DNA from 3 places in the Streptomyces sp. NPDC059247 genome. Region 2 is predicted to be linked to each of the others. Evidence: riboswitches for the same ligand, from Rfam matches in the RefSeq annotation. Region 2 holds a riboswitch; each other region holds the start of a gene.
The links. Region 2 has a riboswitch for thiamine pyrophosphate ahead of thiO (glycine oxidase ThiO). Riboswitches for the same ligand answer to the same signal wherever they lie in the genome.
Positions count from the first base shown of each region.

Region 1: another riboswitch for thiamine pyrophosphate. It lies ahead of thiC (phosphomethylpyrimidine synthase ThiC); the one in region 2 lies ahead of thiO (glycine oxidase ThiO).
Region 3: another riboswitch for thiamine pyrophosphate. It lies ahead of ACFXGN_RS24385 (thiamine ABC transporter substrate binding subunit); the one in region 2 lies ahead of thiO (glycine oxidase ThiO).

Region 1 is NZ_JBHYZW010000002.1:210,995-218,522, forward strand. It holds gene ACFXGN_RS04865 (LacI family DNA-binding transcriptional regulator) at 1-906, shown strand, start outside; gene ACFXGN_RS04870 (metallophosphoesterase) at 1,205-2,671, shown strand; gene ACFXGN_RS04875 (hypothetical protein) at 2,833-3,477, shown strand; gene thiC (phosphomethylpyrimidine synthase ThiC) at 3,515-5,296, opposite strand; TPP riboswitch at 5,290-5,436, opposite strand; gene ACFXGN_RS04885 (YibE/F family protein) at 5,508-6,890, shown strand; gene ACFXGN_RS04890 (SsgA family sporulation/cell division regulator) at 7,066-7,509, opposite strand.
Region 2 is NZ_JBHYZW010000003.1:350,741-358,268, reverse strand. It holds gene pknB (Stk1 family PASTA domain-containing Ser/Thr kinase) at 1-555, opposite strand, end outside; gene ACFXGN_RS08660 (thiazole synthase) at 643-1,437, opposite strand; gene thiS (sulfur carrier protein ThiS) at 1,443-1,643, opposite strand; gene thiO (glycine oxidase ThiO) at 1,640-2,803, opposite strand; TPP riboswitch at 2,801-2,914, opposite strand; gene ACFXGN_RS08645 (NAD(P)/FAD-dependent oxidoreductase) at 3,006-4,220, shown strand; gene ACFXGN_RS08640 (Rv2175c family DNA-binding protein) at 4,265-4,630, shown strand; gene thiE (thiamine phosphate synthase) at 4,727-5,383, shown strand; gene metF (methylenetetrahydrofolate reductase [NAD(P)H]) at 5,542-6,459, shown strand; gene ACFXGN_RS08625 (hypothetical protein) at 6,514-7,347, shown strand; gene ACFXGN_RS08620 (phytoene desaturase family protein) at 7,382-7,528, opposite strand, start outside.
Region 3 is NZ_JBHYZW010000015.1:70,872-78,399, forward strand. It holds gene tsf (translation elongation factor Ts) at 1-227, shown strand, start outside; gene pyrH (UMP kinase) at 391-1,158, shown strand; gene frr (ribosome recycling factor) at 1,253-1,810, shown strand; gene ACFXGN_RS24375 (phosphatidate cytidylyltransferase) at 1,810-2,913, shown strand; gene rlmN (23S rRNA (adenine(2503)-C(2))-methyltransferase RlmN) at 3,081-4,193, shown strand; TPP riboswitch at 4,223-4,333, shown strand; gene ACFXGN_RS24385 (thiamine ABC transporter substrate binding subunit) at 4,399-5,499, shown strand; gene ACFXGN_RS24390 (ABC transporter permease) at 5,538-7,178, shown strand; gene ACFXGN_RS24395 (ABC transporter ATP-binding protein) at 7,178-7,528, shown strand, end outside.

The DNA.
Region 1 (7,528 bases), on a different contig from region 2:
TCCGCGGCGGCCCGCACGCTCCGCACCGGCAAGTCGGGACTCATCGGCCTGACCGTGACCACGTACGGGGATGAACCTTTCACCTTCACCGAATTCGCGTATTTCGCGGAGATGGCCAGAGCCGCCACATCGGCCGCACTCGCCCGGGGCTACGCCCTGGTCATCCTCCCCGCCACCTCCCGCCATGACGTCTGGTCGAACGTCGCCCTCGACGGCACCGTCGTCATCGACCCCTCCGACCACGACCCGGTCGTCACCGAACTGGTCCGCCAGGGCCTGCCCGTCGTCTCCGACGGACGTCCCGCCGGCACCCTTCCGGTCACCGCCTGGGTCGACAACGACCACGAAGCCGCCGTCCTCGACCTGCTCGACCACCTCGCCGACGCCGGCGCCCGCCGCATCGGCCTTCTCACCGGAACCACCACCGACACGTACACCCGCCTGTCCACCACCGCGTACCTGAACTGGTGCGAACGGGTGGGCCAGGACCCCGTCTACGAGGCCTATCCGGCGCACGACCCGTGCGCGGGCGCCGTCGCGGCCGACCGGCTGCTCGCCCGCCCGGACCGGCCGGACGCCGTCTACGGACTCTTCGACCCCAACGGAACCGACCTCCTCGCAGCCGCGCGCCGCTACGGACTCCGCGTCCCGGACGACCTGCTGCTGGTCTGCTGCAGCGAGTCGACCGTCTACGCCACCACCGAACCGCCCATCACGACGCTCTCGCTCAAGCCACGCCGGATCGGCACCGCCGTCGTCCAGCTCCTCATCGACGCCATCGAGGGGATCGAGACCGACGGCCCGGTCGAGCAGGTGATACCGACCGAACTCATCGTCCGCACCTCCTCGCAGCGCCGCTCGCCCCGTACGACGGTCAGCCCGCCGCGCTCGCCCTCGAAGGACTGAGAAGTCCCGACGGAACGCCCCGCACCGGAACCTCCGACGGGGCGCCACCCCACCGCCGTCCCGCCCCTGCCCGTGGGCCGGGACGGCCAAACCGGCCGACGCACCGGCCTCTACCCTGGACTAGACCTTCCCAAATCGGGCGAATCAACCAGTGAACCCGGAGTGGACCCGGATTCACCACCCCTGGTGCGTCACACAGCACGACCCTCATTCCTATGATGGGCGCACGACATCGCGGGCCACCCCCACCAGGCCGGTCCGCGATGTGCAGGGCATCGCGACGGTGGTGGAGGGGTCCATGACTCAGGGGGCCGGGCAGGAGCCCGTGGCGCGCACGGCGACATTGCGTGACTTCCGAGTACCGCCGTACGCGCGCGTGCCCGTACAGGGCCACGCCTCCGAGCCGACCTCCGGGGAACCGCTGCCGGTCCCGCCACCGGTCGAGGCCCCGCCAGCCGAGCAGCCGCACCACACGGCGCCCGAGCGCCCCCCGGCCCCCCCGCACCCGGTCGACCACGACCCCCGTACGGCCCCGATGCCCACCACCGCGCCCGAGCAGCCGTGGCACCCGGGACACCCGCACGCCCCGGCCGCCCCGGGACAGCAGGACCAGGCCGACCACGCCGCCGGACACCAGCTCCCCCCGTACCCGTCCGAGCCGCCCCGGCACCCCGCGGGACCCCCGCCCAGCGCCCCCCCGCCCTCCGAGCCGACCCTGCTCCTCGGCCACCGCACCCCGCCCGCGTACCCCGCCCCGGCCGCCTCCGCGATCGTCTCCGTCGCCACCGGCCACCCCGGCAACGCCTTCCCGGACGGCGAACTCCCCGAGGGATACACCCCGACCGAGCGCGACCTGCCCGTCATCGGCCCCGGCGACACCCTCCGGCTCTCCGTCGCCCCCGAGGCCGTCACCGCGGCCGAACCCTCCTCCGGGAACGGCGAGGGACCCGGCCCGCTCTTCGTCGTCGGTGACGTCCACGGCTACCTCGACGAACTGACCTCCGCCCTCCACGCCCAGGGCCTCATCGACGAGAACGGCGACTGGTCCGCCGGGAACGCCCGCCTCTGGTTCCTCGGCGACTTCACCGACCGGGGCCCCGACGGCATCGGCGTCATCGACCTCGTCATGCGCCTGTCCGCCCAGGCAGCGGCTGCGGGCGGCTACTGCAAGGCCCTCATGGGCAACCACGAACTGCTGCTCATCGGCGCCAAGCGGTTCGGCGACACCCCGGTCAACTCCGGCGCGGGCACCGCCACCTTCCAGGCCGCCTGGCTGCTCAACGGCGGGCAGAAGCACGACATGGACCGCCTCCAGGACGTCCACCTCCAGTGGATGTCCCGGCTCGACGCCGTGGTGCGGGAGGACGACCACCTCCTGCTGCACTCCGACACCACCGCGTACCTGGAGTACGGCGAGACCATCGAGGACGTCAACGACACGGTCCACGAACTCCTCAACCGGAACGACGCCGACGAGGTCTGGGACCTCTTCCGCAAGTTCACCAAGCGCTTCGCCTTCCGCGACGAAGGCGGCCCGCAGGCCGTGCGGGAGCTGCTCTCCACCTACGGCGGCCGACGGATCGTGCACGGCCACAGCCCCATCCCGTACCTCCTCGGCCAGGTCGGCGCGGAGGACGGCGAGGACGACACCAGACCGGTCGTCGACGGACCGCACGTCTACGCCGAGGGCCTCGCCATCGCCATGGACGGCGGAGTGACCATGGCCGGAAAACTCCTGGTCGTCCAACTGCCCCTGACCGGCTGACGCGTCACCCTGCGCATCCGGGGACGTCGAATTCCGGAAACACCCTGTCAGCCCGTGGGGCCCCCGTCCTACCATCGGGGTCCATTGGTAGCAGGCTCTCCTCCGTTTCCGCTCGACCGACCGTTCGCCACGGCTGATCCGCGGCCACGGACCATCGGGGGATGCACATGAACGTGGCTCCGCACCTGCTGACCGAGGACCGCGCCGAGTACGAGCGGGTCCTCGACGACGCACTGAACACCGCCCGCACCCGTCCGGATCTCGACGGAGCGGGCGACCGCCTCACCCTCGTACAGCTGCGTGCCCTCACGCTGAACGCGACCACTCTGGTCACCAGCGCGGCGGCGAGCGAGTACGAGCACTACGTGAAGGTCCGCGAGCAGCACCGCGCGGCCCTCGGCAGCCGCCCCTCGACCGCCGACCGTCCGGGACCGGACGGCGCGGGTGTCGTCGCCGTCCTCACCGTCATGGTGCCCGTCCTCGCGGGCGCGGCGGCCGTCATCCTCCTGCTGACGGGCGCGGTCCTGCACGCCCTCACCCCGACCGTGGCGTTCGGCGCGACGCTGCTCACCGCCGGTCTGGTCTTCGGGACGGTGGCCGCGGCGGGACTGCTCTGCGCCGCCGTGGGACTCCTCGTGACGGCCCTGCGCAACGGCCCCGCGGAGGTGGGCGAGGACGTCGTGGAGGACGAGCTGTCCCGCGCCCGGGAGGCCTGGCGCCTGGCCCTCCTCGAACGCGGGATCGTGCCCTTCCTCCACGACGTCCTCGCCGCCGCCGCACCCGGGCCCGACACCCCGGACGGCTGAGACCGGTACCGGTACCGGTCTCAGCGACGGCGGTGGATCAGTCCGCGAGCGGGAGGTACACGCGGTTGCCGCTCGCGGCGAACTCCTGGGACTTCCCGGCCATCCCCGCCTCGATCTCCTCCTGGGTACCGCCGTGCTCCCGCCGGATGTCCTGCGAGATCTTCATCGAACAGAACTTCGGCCCGCACATGGAACAGAAGTGCGCCGTCTTCGCGGGCTCCGCGGGCAGCGTCTCGTCATGGAACTCACGCGCGGTGTCGGGGTCGAGCGCCAGGTTGAACTGGTCCTCCCAGCGGAACTCGAACCGCGCGTCGGACAGCGCGTCGTCCCATTCCTGCGCGCCCGGATGCCCCTTGGCCAGGTCCGCCGCGTGCGCCGCGATCTTGTACGTGATGACACCGGTCTTCACGTCGTCCCGGTTCGGCAGCCCCAGGTGCTCCTTGGGCGTGACGTAGCAGAGCATCGCCGTGCCCCACCAGGCGATCATCGCCGCGCCGATGCCGGAGGTGATGTGGTCGTACGCGGGCGCCACGTCCGTCGTCAGCGGACCGAGCGTGTAGAACGGCGCCTCCTCGCAGATCTCCTGCTGGAGGTCGATGTTCTCCTTGATCTTGTGCATCGGGACGTGCCCGGGGCCCTCGATCATCGTCTGCACGTGGTGCCGCTTGGCGATCGTGTTCAGCTCGCCGAGCGTGCGCAGCTCCGCGAACTGCGCCTCGTCGTTGGCGTCCGCGATCGAACCGGGGCGCAGTCCGTCGCCGAGCGAGTACGTGACGTCGTAGGCCGCGAGGATCTCGCAGAGCTCCTCGAAGTGCGTGTAGAGGAAGTTCTCCTTGTGGTGCGCGAGGCACCAGGCGGCCATGATCGAGCCGCCGCGCGAGACGATGCCGGTCTTGCGGCGCGCGGTGAGCGGCACGTACGGCAGGAGTACGCCGGCGTGCACGGTCATGTAGTCCACGCCCTGCTCGGCCTGTTCGACGACCGTGTCCTTGTAGATCTCCCAGGTCAGTTCCTCGGCCCTGCCGTCGACCTTCTCCAGCGCCTGGTAGAGCGGCACGGTGCCGATCGGTACGGGGGAGTTGCGCAGGACCCACTCGCGGGTGGTGTGGATGTTGCGGCCGGTGGACAGGTCCATGACCGTGTCGGCGCCCCACTTGGTCGCCCAGGTCATCTTCTCCACCTCCTCCTCGATGGAGGAGGTGACGGCGGAGTTGCCGATGTTGGCGTTGACCTTCACCAGGAACCGCTTGCCGATGATCATCGGCTCGATCTCGGGGTGGTTGACGTTCGCGGGCAGCACCGCGCGGCCCGCCGCGATCTCCTCCCGCACGACCTCGGGGGAGACGTTCTCCCGGATCGCCACGTACTCCATCTCCGGGGTGATCTCGCCCCGGCGGGCGTACGCGAGCTGGGTCACCGCCCTGCCCTCGCGGCCCCGGCGGGGCAGCCGGGGCCGGCCGGGAAAGACGGCGTCGAGGTTCTTGAGCCCGCCGCGCGGCGAGGTGTGCTTGATGCCGTCGTCCTCGGGGCGGACCGGGCGCCCCGCGTACTCCTCGGTGTCACCGCGCGCGACGATCCAGTTCTCGCGCAGGGCCGAGAGGCCCCGCCGCACATCGGTGTCGACGGTCGGGTCGGTGTACGGGCCGGAGGTGTCGTACAGCGTGACGTCCCGGCCGTTGGTGAGGTGCACCTGACGGACCGGCACCCGGAGGTCGGGGCGCGAGCCCTGGACGTACCCCTTGTGCCAACCGGGCGTGCGCTGCTGCCCGTCGGCCCGGTTCTGGTCGGAGGCAGGCGTGCGTGCATCCTGAATGGTCATGAGACCGATCTCCCTACGCCGGCATTACCCGGTAACAGGTTCGGCGGTCGGCGCAGCCCTTTCCCGTACGTACATCAGTACGCGCGTACGGTGATCAGCGCCCTCTCAGCCCGGTGCTCCGAGCTCCCGCGTGTGCAAAGGTGCCACCACGCTAGCGCCATCCCTGGCGTGCTGAACAGTGGGCCCCTGCCGTTCTTGCGATGATCGGTCGGTGACTTCCCCCCATCAGACCCCCGAACCGCACGGCCACGGGCACGGCCATGGGCACAGCCACAGCCACGGTCCCGCCGCCCCGGTCTCCCGCCATCTGCGCAAGGTCATCGCCGCGATCCTGATCCCGTTCGCCACCGCCGTGGTGGTCGGTCTGGTGGTGCTGTGGCCGGGCGGCACCCCGGCGCACGAGCGCACCGGAGTCGGCTTCGACCGGCAGACGGAGCAGGGCAAGGTCGTCTCCGTGCAGTACGTCGACTGCGCGTCGGTCAATGCCGGGCAGGTCCCGCCGACCGGAGACACCTCCACCCCGGAGGGGCGCGAGGCCGTCGACTCCCGGCGGGGGCAGTGCGCGAAGGCGACGGTCGAGGTCGCCAGCGGGCCGGAGAAGGGGCGGCGGTTCACCGAGATCGTGCAGCCGGACGCGCCCCGTCAACTCCACCAGGGACAGGGCGTGGTGGTGGCGTACGCCCCCGACGCGCCCCACGATCTCCAGTACTCCGTGACGGACGTCAACCGGAAGCTGCCGATCGCCCTGCTCGCGGGGATCTTCGCGCTCGCGGTGGTGCTCGTCGGACGGCTGCGGGGCCTGATGGCGCTCGTCGCGCTCGTCATCAGCTTCCTCGTGCTGACGTTCTTCATCCTGCCCGCGATCCTGGAGGGATCGAATCCGCTGGTCGTGGCGGTGGTCGGATCGAGCGTGATCATGCTGGCCGCGCTCTATCTGTGCCATGGCCTCTCGGCCCGCACCTCGGTCGCGGTGCTCGGGACGCTGATCTCGCTGCTGCTGATCGGTCTGCTCGGGTCGCTCTTCATCGACTGGGCCTCGCTGAGCGGCAACACCGACGACAACACCGGACTGATCCACGGCCTCTACCCGGACATCGACATGTCCGGTCTGCTGCTCGCCGGAATCATCATCGGATCGCTCGGTGTGCTCGACGACGTCACGGTCACCCAGACCTCGGCCGTCTGGGAACTGCACCAGGCCGACCCGGACATGGGGCCGCGCGCGCTGTACCGGGCCGGGATCCGGATCGGCCGCGACCACATCGCCTCGGTGGTGAACACCCTGGTGCTGGCGTACGCGGGCGCCGCCCTTCCGCTGCTTCTCCTGTTCTCGATCGCGCAGAGCAGCATGGGGACGGTGGCCAACAGCGAGTTGGTCGCCGAGGAGATCGTCCGGACCCTGGTCGGCTCGATCGGACTGGTCGCCTCCGTGCCGCTCACCACGGCGCTCGCGGCCCTGGTGGTCTCCGCCGACCGGGAACGGGCCGGAGGCGCGGGGCGTGCCGGGGGGCCGACGGCGGCCGGTGACCGTACGGGAGCGGGCGCCCGGAGGGCGACTGGCGCGCGGGGCGGGCGCCGTCGCCGCGCCAAGTGAGGGCCGCGGGACGGCGGGTACCGGCGAACAGCCAGGACAGGAGGCCCGTTCACACCGGTCGGTACGGGAAAGGTGTCACCGTGCTGGTGGGTACGGGGACGGTGAGGGCGTCGTCGTGCGGGACGCCCCGGGCGCGGGGGAAGATGTCGGCCCCGTGCCGGGTGGTGGGCGCCGGTCAGGCCGCCGGGCCCGCGCTCTCCTCGGCGAGGATGCGGCCGAGCGCGGCTTCCAGATTGTCCTCGAAGTCGCCCAGGTTCCGTTCCTGACCGAGCGGGACCAGCTTGTCCGTGCGGTCGAGGAACGCGACGAGCGGTGGCGCGCTGGCCCGGAACAGGGCCCGGTCGCTTCCGACCTGGAGCCTGATGGAGACGTCCGAGAGACCCTCCGGCTCCGTCGGGGCGATGTGCACATCGCCCTCCCCGCTCGGCCTGTTGATCCCGTCGAGCAGCAGTTCCCGGCCGAACGCCCAGGTCACCGGAGCGTCTCCGGGGAGATGGAAGGTCATCCGCACCGCGTAGGGATCACGGGTCTCGTACCGCAGTTCCACCGGGATCCTGAACGAGAGCTCCTCGGAGACGAGGAAGCTCATCAGGACCTCGGCCTGAACCGACTCTCGCATCATGTACCCCGCAGTAGAT
Region 2 (7,528 bases):
CGGCGCCAGGTAGGAGACCGTGCCGAGGACCGAGCCGGTGGTGGCGGTCGCCGAGCCCACCGCCCTGACCAGGCCGAAGTCGGCGACCTTGACCCGGCCGTCGTCCCCTATCAGGACGTTCTCCGGCTTCATGTCCCGGTGCACGAACCCGGCCCGGTGGGCGGCGCCGAGCGCGGCGAGGACCGGCTCCAGGATGTCCAGGGCGGCCCGGGGCGCCAGGGCCCCGCGCTCGCGCAGCACGTCCCGCAGGGTGCAGCCCTCGACGTACTCCATCGCCAGATAGACGTACGCGCCCTCGGCGCCCTGGTCGAAGACGCCGACCACGTTCGGGTGGGAGAGCCGGGCGACGGACTTCGCCTCCCGGATGAACCGCCCGACGAACTCGGCGTCGACCGCGAGGGCCGGGTGCATCACCTTGAGCGCGAGGACGCGGTCGAGACGGGTGTCGACGGCCCGGTAGACCGTGGCCATCCCGCCGACGGCGATGCGCGCGTCGACGCGGTAGCGGCCGTCGAGCAGCCGCCCGACGAGGGGGTCCTGAAGGGTCGTGTCCACGGCGTCGAGTCTACGAGCCGCGGGCCCGGCACCCGCCCTGCCGCCGGGTACCGGGGCACAGCTGTGACGAGCGTCCCGCCGGGGCGCTCAGAAGGCCGGGCGCTCCGGGTCCAGGTCGGCCCGGCCCGTCACCGGGGAGGACGCCTCCGCGAAGTGGCGGCGCGGGATGCGGCCCGCCCGGCGGGCCAGCCGTCCCGCCTCGACCGCGTGCCGCATCGCCGACGCCATCAGGACCGGCTCCTGCGCCCGGGTCACCGCCGAGGCCAGCATCACCGCCGCGCACCCCAGCTCCATCGCGAGCGTCGCGTCCGACGCGGTGCCCGCGCCCGCGTCGAGGATCACCGGCACCCCGGCCCGTTCCACGATCAGCTCGAAGTTGTGCGGGTTGCGGATGCCGAGCCCGGAGCCGATGGGGGAGCCCAGCGGCATGATCGCCGCGCAGCCCACGTCCTCCAGCTTCCGGGCGAGGACCGGGTCGTCGTTGGTGTACGGGAGCACGGTGAACCCGTCGTCGACGAGGGTCTCGGCCGCGTCGAGGAGTTCCTCGCCGTCCGGCAGCAGGGTCCGCTCGTCGGCGACGACCTCCAGCTTGACCCAGTCGGTGCCCAGCGCCTCCCGGGCGAGCCGGGCGGTCAGGACCGCCTCGCCCGCGGTGAAACAGCCCGCCGTGTTGGGCAGCACCCGGATGCCGAGCCGCTCCAGGACGGAGAGGACCGAGCCCCGCACGGTCGGGTCGAGCCGCCGCATGGCGACGGTGGTCAGCTCGGTGCCCGAGGCGGCCAGCGAGCGCTCCAGGACGTCGAGGCTGGGGGCCCCGCCGGTACCCATGACCAGCCGAGAGGAGAACTCCGCGCCGCCGAGGACGAACACGTCGTCGGACATCGCGCTCAGCCCCCCTGGACCGCGGTGAGGACCTCCACCCGGTCGCCCTCGCCGAGCGGGGTCGTGGCCCACTGGCCGCGCGGCACGACCGTCTCGTTGAGGGCGGCGGCGACCCCGGTGCGGGCCGTGGTCAGGGTGGCGACGAGGGCGTCGAGGGAGAGCGGGCCGGGCAGCTCGCGCGCCTCCCCGTTCACGGACACGATCATGCGGGCTGCTCCTGGCGTACGGGAGGGGCGGGGGAGAAGCGGCGGGGGGAGAAGGGGCGCGCCTCCTCGGGGAGGACGCCGGTGGTGAGGACCTCGGCCATCACGTCGCCGGTGACGGGGGTCAGCAGCACCCCGTTGCGGTGGTGGCCGGTGGCCAGGTGCAGGCCGGGCAGGGCGGTGGGGCCGAGCAGGGGCGCGTTGTCGGGGGAGCCGGGGCGGAGCCCCGCCAGGGTCTCGGTGAGCGGCAGCTCGGTGATGCCGGGGACCAGTTCGTGGGCGTCGCGCAGCAGCTCGTACACCCCGCCCGCGGTCACCGTGGTGTCCCAGCCGAGTTCCTCGCTGGTGGCGCCGACGACCAGCTCGCCGTTGGCGCGGGGCACCAGGTAGACGTGGCTGCCCCGGACGACGGCACGGACCGTCCGGGACAGGAAGGGGGCGTACGCGGCCGGTATCCGCAGCCGCAGGACCTGGCCCTTGACCGGGCGCACCGGCGGGAGGACCTCCTCGGGCACGCCCGCGAGGCGTCCGCTCAGACTGCCCGCCGCGAGCACCACCTGGTCGGCGGCGAGGTGCCCGCCGTCGGCGAGCACGGCGCCGCGCGCCCGGTCGGCGGTGGCCGTCAGGCCGTGGGCCAGGGTGCGGTGGAAGACCACTCCGGCGCGTTCGCAGGCGAGGAGGAGGGCGGCGGCGAGCCTGCGCGGGTCGACCTGGTGGTCGCCGTCCACCCGCAGTCCGCCGCGCACCCCGGGCGCGAGCATCGGTTCGAGACGGCGGCACTCGCGTCCGCTGAGCCATTCGGAGGCGAGTCCGCAGCGGGTCTGGAGGGCGTGCAGCTCGCGCAGATGGGCCCGGTCGTCGGCGTCGAGGGCGACGGCGAGGGTGCCGCAGGCGCGGTGGCCGACGTCGTGGCCGGTGGCCTCCTCCAGTTCGGCGACGAAGGCGGGGTAGCGCGCGGCGGAGGCGAGGTTGAGCCCCAGGAGGGTCTCCTCGCCGTAGTGGAGTTCGGTGACGGCGGCGAGCATCCCGGCGGCGACCCGGGCCGCTCCGCCGCCGGGGTCGGGGTCGACGACGGCGGTGCTCAGTCCGCGCCGCGCGGCCCGCCAGGCCGTGACCAGGCCGATGATGCCGCCCCCGACCACGAGGACATCGGAAGAACGCATGGGCGTCCAGCCCCTCCCTTCGCCGGCATGACCCGGATCAGGTTCGTACGGTCGGAGGCCGTCCCAGCCTCCCTCTCAGCCCGGTGCGTCCGGGCTCCCGCGAGTGCTTTACGACCGCCAGACTAGCCCGCCGGCCGGGTGGCCACAGGCCCCCGCCCCACCCCGACTTCCTGACGGTTCGTCAGGTGCGTAGGGTGGCCGGGTGAGCGAGCAGAAGCGGGACCAGCAGCACGTCGTGATCGTCGGCGCCGGGATGGCGGGCGTCCAGACCGCCGTCGCCCTGCGCGAACAGGGCTTCACCGGCCCCGTCACCCTCATCGGCGACGAACCCCACCGGCCCTACGACCGGCCCCCGCTCTCCAAGGCGGTCCTCCTCGGCGAGGCCGAGGACTCCGCCTTCGACATCTCCTTCGACGACCTCGACGTCACCCTCCGCCTCGGCCTGGACGTCACTGGACTGCGCGCCGACGCCCACGAGATCGACACCGGGGAGGGACCCCTCGGCTACGACGTCCTCGTCCTCGCCACCGGCGCCCGCCCCCTCACCCTGCCCGGCACCGAGGGCGTCCCCGGGGTCCATCTGCTCCGCACCCTCGACGACGCCGTCCGCCTCGGCCCCGTCCTGGCCCGCCGCAGCGCCGTCGTGGTCGTCGGCGCGGGCTGGATCGGCGCCGAGTTCGCCACCGCCGCCCGCGCGGCCGGATGTCCCGTCACCGTCGTCGAGGCGGCGGACCTCCCCCTCGCCGGGGTCCTGCCCGCCGAGATCGCCGCCCCCATGGCCGAGTGGTACGGGGCGAGCGGCGCCGAACTCCTCACCCGCGCGCGCGTGGCCACCGTCGCACCCGGCCGGGTCGTCCTCGCCGACGGCCGCGAACTCCCCGCCGAAGCCGTCGTCGTCGGCATCGGGGCACGCCCCGCCACCGACTGGCTCACCGGCTCCGGCATCGCCCTCGACCCGAGCGGCGCCGTCACCGCCGACGACCGGCTGCGCACCTCCCTGCCCGATGTGTACGCCGTCGGCGACTGCGCCTCCTTCCCCTCCGCCCGCTACGGCGAACGGCTCCTCGTCCACCACTGGGACAACGCCCTCCAGGGCCCGCGCACCGTCGCCTCGGCGATCACCGGGACGGACACGGGGCCGTACGACCCCGTCCCGTACTTCTGGTCCGAGCAGTTCGGCCGCTTCGTCCAGTACGCGGGCCACCACGCCCACGCGGACGCGCTCGTCCGGCGCGGCGACCCCGCCGACGACGCCTGGTCCGTGCTCTGGCTGCGCGCCGGGGTCCCCGTCGCCCTGCTGGCCGTCGGCCGCCCCCGCGACCTGGCCCAGGGCCGCAGGCTCATCGAGACCGGCACCCCGGTCGACCCCGTCCGCGCGGCGGACCCCTCCGTGCCCCTGAAGGCGGCCGTCCGGTAGGGCCCGGCTACCGGCCGGCGGTCCGGGATGGCAGGCTTGTCCCCGTGACCCAGATTGACGTAAAGATCGATGCGCTCGTCCCCGCCTGGCTCTATGTGCCCGACATCGCGGAGATGCTCGACATCGACGTGACCCGCGTGCGACAGCTGATCAAGGAAGGCCAGCTCATCGCCGTCCGCCGGGGACCGAACAACTCCCTGCAGATCCCCGCCGCCTTCCTCCAGGAGGACCAGATCGTCAAGGGCCTCGTCGGCACCCTCACGCTGCTGCGCGACGACGGCTTCACCGACGAGGAGATGCTGGAGTGGCTCTTCACCCCGGACGAGAGCCTGCCGGGCACGCCCGCCCAGGCGCTCGGCGAGAATCGCGGCACGGAGGTGAAGCGCCGCGCCCAGGCGCTCGCCCTCTGACCCGGCACCGAAGACACCATCCGCGCGCGTCGCGGCGTCCGGCCCCGCCCGGGACCGACCGCCGCGCCCCGCGCCACCGACGGGGGGAACCCAACCGTGCCCACGCCTCGTGAGCAGCTCGCCGACGCCCGGCTCTACCTGTGCACCGACGCACGGAAGCGCCAGGGCGACCTGCCCGCCTTCCTGGACGCGGTGCTCTCCTCCGGCGTCGACATCGTCCAGCTCCGCGACAAGGGCATGGAGGCGGCCGAGGAGCTGGAGCACCTCGCCGTCCTCGCCGACGCGGTCCGCCGCCACGGCAAGCTCCTCGCGGTGAACGACCGGGCCGACGTCGCCCACGCCGTCGGCTCCGACGTGCTCCACCTGGGCCAGGGCGACCTGCCCGTGCCCGCCGCCCGCGCGATCCTCGGCGACCGGGTCCTGATCGGCCGCTCCTGCCACGCCGAGGACGAGGTCGCCGCCGCCGTCGCCGAACCGGGCGTCGACTACTTCTGCACCGGCCCCTGCTGGCCCACCCCCACCAAGCCGGGGCGGTACGCGCCGGGCCTCGGCCTCGTGCGGTACGCGGCGGAGCTGGCCCAGGACCGGCCCTGGTTCGCCATCGGCGGCATCGACGCGACCAACCTCGACGAGGTCCTGGACGCGGGCGCCCGCCGGATCGTCGTCGTCCGCGCGATCACCGAGGCGGACGACCCCGGGGCAGCCGCCGCCGCCCTCGCCGAGCGGGTCCGGGAGCGCGCCCCGCAGGTCTAGGGCCTGTCTCCACCCCCCCCGGACCCCTTCCCCGCCCCGGCCCCGGGCGACATCCGGCCCGAGTCCGGACACGCCCCGATCCGTCCGTCTGTCCGAAAACATGTCCATCCATCGGACGTCCGGTACGCGGCCCGCCGTGCCCCGTCTAACCTGCCGTTATGGCCCTTGGTACCGCTTCCGTCCGCTCGGACCGTGCCCGCACGGTCCGGGACATCCTCGCCTCCGGCGGCACGTCGTACTCCTTCGAGTTCTACGCCCCCCGGACCGAGAAGGGCGAGCAGGTGCTCTGGAACGCGATGCGGCGCGTCGAGGCGGTCGGACCCAGCTTCGTCTCCGTGACCTACGGCGCCGGTGGCTCCACCCGCGGCGGCACCGTGAAGGCCACCCAGAAGATCGCCTCCGACACCACGCTGACCCCGGTCGCGCACCTCACCGCCGTCGACCACTCGGTCGCCGAACTGCGCAACATCCTCGGCCAGTACGCCGACGCGGGCATCCGGAACATGCTCGCCGTCCGCGGCGACCCGCCCGGCGACCCGCTGGGCGAGTGGGTCGAGCACCCCGAGGGCGTCCGCTACGCGGCCGACCTCGTACGGCTGATCAAGGAGTCGGGAGACTTCTGCGTCGGCGTCGCCGCCTTCCCCGAGATGCACCCCAGGTCCACCGACTGGGACACCGACGTCCGGCACTTCGTGGCCAAGTGCCGCGCGGGCGCGGACTACGCGATCACCCAGATGTTCTTCGACCCGGAGAACTACCTGCGGCTGCGCGACCGCGTCGCCAAGGCGGGCTGCGAGACCCCGGTCATCCCCGAGGTCATGCCCGTGGTGAACGTGCGGACCCTCGACCGGCTGCCCCAGCTGAGCAACGCGCTCTTCCCCCCGGACGTGAAAGAGCGCATCCTCGCCGTCAAGGACGATCCCGCCGCTGTACGCTCCATCGGTATCGAGTTCGCGACGGAGTTCTGCGCGCGGCTGCTCTCCGAGGGCGTCCCCGGACTGCACTTCATCACGCTGAACAGCTCCACCGCGACGCTCGAGATCTACGAGAATCTCGGACTGCACCAGCAGTCGTGACCGGTCGTACCCGCCCCGAACCGCGGCGGTGACCGTGGAGAGGGGCGGCGGGGCATGGGGTGGACGGTCCTCTACATCGCGTTCGGAGTGGTCGCGCTGTGGCTGCTGGGGGAGGTGCTCCTCCAGTACAAGGCGCGGCTCCGCTGGCGCGTGCTCGCCTTCTGCGGCTTCCTCGGCGTGGTCCTCGGGGTGCTGCTGCCCTCGGTGCCGGTCATCGTCGCCGGAGCCGTCGCCTTCGCGGTCGGCCAGACGTATGTGACGCTCTCCTTCCGCCGGGGCTTCTCCACCGGCTGGGCCATCGGCGGCAGCCCCGGCGCGAGCCGCCGCCGCAGGTCGGGCGGCGCCTCGCGCGGCGGCCCGACCCTGGAGGTCACCGAGGTCGCCTACGACACCGGGGCGACCCCGTACGACGGCCCCGACGGCGCCCCCGAACAACCGGCCGCCGCCGAGACGACCGCCGTCTACGAGCCCCTGCCGCTGCCCGACGAGACCGGCCAGTACGGGGTCTACGGCCACGACCGGACCCCCGCCCCCGACGCGTCCGCCCAGGACACCGGACACGGGTACGGGACCCCGGGCCACGACCCCTACCCGCCGGGCTACGAGCAGCAGCCCGGCCACGACCAGCGGCAGCCCGCCTACGGCTACGACACCACCGGACAGCAGCAGTACGCCGCCTACTCCGACCCGTACATCGGCCAGGGCGCGGACACCCAGCAGTACGGCGGCTACTACGGCGACCCGTACGCCCCCTCGTACACCTACGACACCCCGCCCGGCGGCGTCTGGGTCCCGCAGCAGCGCGACACCGACCAGCCGCCCCAGCCGCAGACCCCGCAGGGGTACGGCCACGAGCCGCACCCGGACGACCAGCGGTACCGGTACTGAGCGCGGGCCGGGGACCCGAGGGTCCCCGGCCGTCTCACCGCGAGCCGCGGAAGTCCGCGCCCTCCACGATCAGCCCGGCCACCAGAGCCCCGGACATGCCCGCGTGGGCCAGCCCGCCGCCCGGGTGCGACCAGCCGCCCGCGAACCAGAGGCCCGGCAGCGGGGAACGGTTGTCCGCGGG
Region 3 (7,528 bases), on a different contig from region 2:
AGGTCGTCGAGACCGAGCGTCGCGTCGCCGAGGAGACCACCCGCGCCGAGGGCAAGCCCGAGGCCGCGCTCCCGAAGATCGTCGAGGGTCGCGTCAACGGCTTCTTCAAGGACGCCACGCTGCTCGGCCAGGCGTACGCCCTGGACAGCAAGAAGTCGGTCCAGCAGATCCTGGACGAGGCCGGTGTCACCCTGAAGCGCTTCACCCGCATCAAGGTCGGCATCTGAGTCCGTCCGCGAACGCGACGGACACCGGACCCCGATAGGGTCTGAAGCAGTCGTCCGCGCCCGCGCAGGACGACCGCAGATCTGACGAGGAGGCCATTGCCGCACGGGATACCGCGAGGACCCAAGGCAATGGCCTCCTTCGTATGTGCACGAGGAGATCTCCATGAACCAGGGCGCCGTACAGGGCGACAACAGCGGCACCGGCGACAAGACCGGCCGCTTCATGCTGAAGCTGTCAGGAGAGGCATTCTCCGGCGGCACCGGCCTCGGCGTCGACCCCGACGTCGTGCACGCCGTCGCGCGTGAGATCGCGGCCGTCGTCCGCGACGGCGCGGAGATCGCGGTGGTCATCGGCGGCGGCAACTTCTTCCGGGGCGCCGAGCTCCAGCAGCGCGGCATGGACCGCGCCCGCTCCGACTACATGGGAATGCTCGGCACCGTGATGAACTGCCTCGCCCTCCAGGACTTCCTGGAGAAGGAGGGCATCGACTCCCGCGTCCAGACCGCCATCACCATGGGGCAGGTCGCCGAGCCGTACATTCCGCTGCGCGCCGTGCGCCACCTGGAGAAGGGGCGCGTCGTGATCTTCGGCGCGGGCATGGGTATGCCGTACTTCTCCACCGACACGACCGCCGCCCAGCGTGCCCTGGAGATCGACGCCGAAGCCCTGCTGATGGGCAAGAACGGCGTGGACGGCGTCTACGACTCCGACCCCAAGGCCAACCCCGACGCGGTCAAGTTCGACGCGCTGGAGTACGGCGAGGTGATCTCCCGCGACCTCAAGGTCGCCGACGCCACCGCCATCACGCTGTGCCGGGACAACAACCTCCCGATCCTCGTCTTCGAACTCCTCACCGCGGGCAATATCGCTCGCGCGGTGAAGGGTGAGAAGATCGGCACGCTCGTGAGCGACCAGGGCACCCGGGCCTGACCCGAACCGGGGAAACCCCCCGCAAGGGGATGGACAGAGCCCTGCCGGTCGTGGACCGTGCAGGACCCAACGCGACGACACGCAGGAGCAAGTGGTGATCGAAGAGACCCTCCTCGAGGCCGAGGAGAAGATGGAGAAGGCCGTCGTGGTCGCCAAGGAGGACTTCGCCGCGATCCGCACCGGCCGTGCGCACCCGGCGATGTTCAACAAGATCGTGGCGGACTACTACGGCGCCATCACCCCCATCAACCAGCTGGCTTCCTTCTCCGTCCCGGAGCCCCGGATGGCCGTGGTGACCCCGTTCGACAAGAGCGCGCTGCGCAACATCGAGCAGGCCATCCGCGACTCGGACCTCGGGGTCAACCCGAGCAACGACGGCAACATCATCCGGGTGGTGTTCCCCGAGCTGACGGAGGAGCGCCGCCGGGAGTACATCAAGGTCGCCAAGGGCAAGGCCGAGGACTCGAAGATCTCGATCCGCGCGGTCCGCCGCAAGGCCAAGGAGACCATCGACAAGCTCGTCAAGGACGGCGAGGTCGGCGAGGACGAGGGCCGCCGCGCCGAGAAGGAGCTCGACGACACCACCGCGAAGTACGGCGCGCAGGTGGACGAGCTGCTCAAGCACAAGGAAGCCGAGCTGCTCGAGGTCTGATGAACGACTCTTCCTGGGGGGCCCCGGCCGGTTCCGGCCGTGGGGGACCCGACCAGGGGCCCGTCCCGGCGGGTCCCGCACCCGATCGGCACGGGGCACCGCAGACTCGCCCCATGCCCATCGTGCCCGACGTTCCCGCCGGCGGATTCCAGGACGATCACGGCCGGGGGGCCGCTCACCCGAGCGGTCCCCTGTTCCGTGACGAGACGCCGCACGAGCACCCGCAGGAGCCCATGCCCAGCCCCGCCCCGCCTCCGCCGTCCGGGCCGCCCTCGGAGCCCCGGCAGAAGAAGAACGCGGGGCGCGATCTGGGCGCTGCCATAGGGGTCGGGGTCGGACTCGGCGTCGTCATCATCGCGTCGCTGTTCTGGAAGCCGGCCTTCGTCGGCGTGCTCGTGGTCGCCGTGGTCGTGGGCCTGTGGGAGCTGACCTCCCGCCTCCAGGAGCGCAAGGCGATCAGGGCTCCGCTGGTGCCGCTCGCGGTGGGCGGCGCGGCGATGGTCGTCGCCGGTTACCTCCGGGGTGCCGAGGGCGCCTGGGTGGCGATGGCCCTGACGGCGCTCGCGGTGCTCGTGTGGCGGATGACGGAGCCCCCCGAGGGGTATCTGAAGGACGTCACGGCGGGAGTGTTCGCCGCGTTCTACGTGCCGTTCCTGGCGACCTTCGTGGCGCTGCTGCTCGCCGCCGACGACGGTCCGCGGCGGGTGCTCACGTTCCTGCTCCTGACCGTGGTCAGCGACACCGGGGCGTACGCGATCGGCTGGCGGTTCGGCAAGCACAAGCTGGCCCCGAGGATCAGTCCCGGAAAGACCCGTGAGGGCCTGGTCGGCGCGGTGGTGTTCGCGATGGCGGCGGGCGCGCTCTGTATGCAGTTCCTGATCGACGACGGCGTCTGGTGGCAGGGCCTGGTCCTCGGTCTCGCGGTGGCGGCGAGCGCGACGCTCGGCGACCTCGGCGAGTCGATGATCAAGCGGGACCTGGGCATCAAGGACATGGGCACGCTGCTGCCCGGGCACGGCGGCATCATGGACCGGCTGGACTCGCTGCTGCCGACGGCGCCGGTGGTCTGGCTGCTGCTCGCGCTCTTCGTCGGAACGGGTTGACGGACAGCGGGTACTCTGGAAGGGCTCGTGGCGCACCGCGTCGCGAGCCCTTCGTACGCCCCGCTGCCGCGGGGGTGATCCTGAGGTCCCGGCTCCGGCAGTGTGCCGCCGTGGTTCCCCGCCCGTCGGGTGGTGCCAGACCTCGTCGTCCTGAGGAGACGCCCGTCGTGGCCCGTCCGACCCCCGGAGAACTCACTTTCGTCGCCCCGCGCGGTGCCAAGCAGCCGCCGCGGCACCTCGCGGACCTGTCGCCCGCGGAGCGGAAGGAAGCCGTCGCCGCCATCGGCGAGAAGCCCTTCCGCGCCAAGCAGCTGTCGACGCACTACTTCGCGCGGTACGCGCACGACCCCGCCGAGTGGACCGACATCCCCGCCGCCTCGCGCGAGAAGCTGGCCGGGGAGCTGCTGCCCGACCTGATGTCGGTGGTGCGGCACCTGTCCTGCGACGACGACACCACCCGTAAGACGCTGTGGCGGCTGCACGACGGCACGCTGGTCGAGTCGGTGCTCATGCGCTACCCGGACCGGGTGACGATGTGCATCTCCTCGCAGGCCGGGTGCGGGATGAACTGCCCGTTCTGCGCGACCGGGCAGGCGGGGCTCGACCGGAACCTGTCGACCGCCGAGATCGTGCACCAGATCGTCGACGGGATGCGCGCGCTGCGCGACGGCGAGGTCCCCGGCGGGCCCGCCCGCCTCTCGAACATCGTGTTCATGGGGATGGGCGAGCCGCTCGCCAACTACAAGCGGGTCGTCGGAGCGATCCGGCGGCTGACCGACCCCGAGCCGGACGGCCTCGGCCTCTCGCAGCGCGGGATCACCGTCTCCACCGTCGGGCTCGTCCCCGCGATGCTGCGCTTCGCCGACGAGGGCTTCAAGTGCCGTCTCGCGGTCTCCCTGCACGCGCCCGACGACGAGCTGCGGGACACCCTGGTGCCGGTGAACACCCGTTGGAACGTGCGGGAGGTCCTGGACGCGGCCTGGGAGTACGCGGAGAAGTCCGGCCGCCGGATCTCGATCGAGTACGCCCTCATCCGGGACATCAACGACCAGGCCTGGCGCGGTGACCTCCTCGGACGGCTGCTCAAGGGCAAGCGGGTGCACGTCAACCTCATCCCGCTGAACCCGACGCCCGGCTCGAAGTGGACCGCGTCCCGCCCCGAGGACGAGAAGGCGTTCGTCGAGGCCATCGCCCGGCACGGGGTGCCCGTGACCGTGCGGGACACCCGGGGCCAGGAGATCGAGGGCGCCTGTGGACAGCTGGCGGCCTCCGAGCGCTGACCTTGTACGCTGAGGTCGAACACATCTTCATATTCCGACAGGGGAGCGCCACAGCGCTGAGAGTGCGGTGACCGTCAGGCCGCAGACCCTCTGAACCTCGCCCAGGTCATTCTGGGTAGGAAGTTCGGTCGTAACTCGAGCTGTTGCGCCCTGCCCACCTCCGGGTGGGCGGGGCCGCGTCTCTTCCTGGTCACACCCAGGAGGAATGTCAGTGAGCACCAAGAAGGCGGCTGCCGTCGCGCTCGTCGCGGCGCTGGGCGTCACGACGCTGGCCGCGTGCGGGGCGGACGACGCCCGCGACGCGGCGGGGAAGTCCGGCGCGCCCGCGCCGAAGACCGTGACCCTCGTGAGCCACGACTCCTTCAACGCCTCCAAGGAGGTGCTGGCGGAGTTCACGAAGCGGACCGGTCTCACCGTGAAGGTCCTCAAGAGCGGGGACGCGGGCGAGGCGGTGAACAAGGAGATCCTGACCAAGGGCTCTCCGCAGGGTGACGTCTTCTTCGGCGTCGACAACACGCTGCTGTCCCGCGCCCTCGACAACGGGATCTTCGTCCCGTACGAGGCGAAGGGGCTGGACCGGGTCCCGGCCGCGTACCGGCTGGACAAGGAGCACCGGGTGACCCCGGTCGACTCCGGGGACATCTGCGTCAACTACGACAAGAAGTACTTCGCGGACAAGAAGCTGGCGCCGCCCGTCACCTTCGACGACCTGGTGAAGCCCGCCTACAAGGACCTCCTCGTGGTGGAGAACCCCGAGCGGTCGTCCCCGGGGCTCGGCTTCCTGCTCGGCACCGCCGCGAAGTACGGCGACGACGGCTGGGCGGGCTACTGGACGAAGCTCAGGGCCAACGGCGTGAAGACCGTCGACAGCTGGGAGCTGGCCTACAACCAGGAGTTCTCCGGTTCGGCCGGGGGCAAGCAGGCCAAGGGCGACCGGCCGCTGGTCGTGTCGTACGCCTCCAGCCCCCCGGTCGAGGTGCTCTACGGCGAGCCGCGGCCCGCGGAGGCGCCGACCGGGGTGTCCACCGGCACCTGCTTCCGGCAGACCGAGTTCGCGGGACTGCTGAACGGGGCGAAGAACCCCGAGGGCGGCAAGGCGCTGATCGACTTCCTGATCTCGAAGAAGTTCCAGGAGGACATGCCGCTCCAGATGTTCGTCAACCCGGTGGTGACGGACGCGGTGCTTCCCGAGCTGTTCACGAAGCACGGCGTGGTCGTCGACAAGCCGGAGACGATGGCGCCGGAGAAGATCGCCGCGAAGCGTGACGGGTGGATCCAGCAGTGGTCGTCGCTGGTCGTGAAGTAGCGCGCGACGTCCGGGGGAACGTGACGCGGCTGGGCCTGATGGCCCTGCCCGTCGCGTTCTTCGCGGTCTTCTTCGCCTGGCCCGTGGTGTCGATCGTGGACCGGGGGCTGCGGCCCGACGGCGGCTGGCGGCCGGGCCGGATCGGGGAGACCCTGGCCCGCCCGGAGATCCTCGACGTCCTCGGTTTCACCCTCTGGCAGGCGCTGGCGTCGACGGCGCTGACCCTGCTGGTCGCGCTGCCGGGGGCGTACGTCTTCGCCCGCTTCGACTTCCCGGGCAAGGGCGTCCTGCGGGCCGTGGTCACGGTCCCGTTCGTGCTGCCCACGGTCCTCGTCGGCACCGCGTTCCTCGCGCTGGTCGGCCGGAACGGGCTGACGGACGAGCTGTGGGGGCTGCGGCTCGACACCAGCGTGTGGGCGATCCTCCTCGCCCATGTGTTCTTCAACTACGCGGTGGTCGTACGGACCGTGGGCGGGCTCTGGTCCCAGCTGGACCCGCGCCAGGAGGAGGCCGCCCGGGTCCTCGGCGCCTCGCGGTGGACGGCGTGGCGGACGGTGACGCTGCCCGCGCTCGTGCCGTCGGTGGCCGCCGCCGCGCTGATGGTCTTCCTGTTCACGTTCACCTCCTTCGGCATCGTGCAGATCCTCGGCGGGGGCGCGTACTCCACCCTGGAGGCGGAGATCTACCGGCAGACCGCGCGGCTGCTCGACCTGCCGACGGCCGCCGTCCTGACCCTCGTGCAGTTCGTGGCGGTGGGCCTGATCCTGGCCGTGCACGCCAGGACCGTACGGCGCCGGGAGACGGCGCTGCGGCTCGTGCCGCCGGAGCGGACCGCGCGCCGACCGCGCGGCGCCGGACAGTGGGCGCTGCTCGGCGGGGTCCTGCTCTCGGTCGCGCTGCTGATCCTGCTGCCGCTGGGGGTGCTGGTGGAGCGGTCGTTCGCCGGACCCCAGGGGTACGGCCTCGGCTACTACCGGGCCCTCGGCACGCTGGACGAGTCCGGCACCTTCCTGGTCCCGCCGCTGGAGGCGATCGGGAACTCGCTGCGGTACGCGGTGGCGGCGACCGGCATCGCGGTCCTCGTCGGCGGACTCGCGGCGGCGGCGCTGACCTGGCGGGCCGGACGGGCCGGACGGGCCGGACGGGCCGCGCGGCTCGTCCGGGGCTTCGACGCCCTGCTGATGCTGCCGCTCGGGGTGTCCGCGGTGACCGTCGGCTTCGGCTTCCTGATCACGCTCGACGAGCCGCCGTTCGATCTGCGGGCCAGCTGGATCCTCGTACCACTCGCACAGGCCCTGGTCGGCGTCCCCTTCGTCGTACGGACGATGCTGCCGGTGCTGCGGGCGGTGGACGAGCGGCTGCGGGAGGCGGCGGCGGTGCTCGGCGCGTCGCCGTGGCGGGCCTGGCGCGAGGTGGACCTGCCGATGGTGTGGCGGGCGCTCCTCGTCGCCGCCGGGTTCGCGTTCGCCGTCTCGCTGGGCGAGTTCGGCGCGACCGTGTTCATCGCCCGCCCCGACGCCCCGACGCTGCCGGTGGCGGTGGCGCGACTGCTCGGACGTCCGGGCGAACTCAACTACGGCCAGGCCATGGCCCTCTCGACGATCCTCATGGTGGTGTGCGCGGTGTCCCTGCTGCTGCTCGAACGGCTCCGGAACGACCGGACCTCCGGGGAGTTCTGATGCTGAGACTGGAAGGGGCGACCGTACGGTTCGGGGAGCGGGCCGTGCTCGACGCGGTGGACCTGGCGGTCGCCGAGCACGAGACGGTCTGTGTGCTGGGGCCCAGCGGCAGCGGCAAGTCGACGCTGCTGCGGGCGGTGGCCGGGCTCCAGCCGCTGGACGGCGGCCGGGTGCTGCTGGCCGGGGCCGACCAGGACGGGGTGCCGGTGCACCGGCGGGGCGTGGGCCTGATGTTCCAGGACCACCAGCTGTTCCCGCAGCGGGACGTCGCCGGGAACGTCGGTTTCGGGCTGCGGATGCACGGCGTCGCCAAGGCCGAGCGGGCGGAACGGGTCACGGAGCTGCTCGAC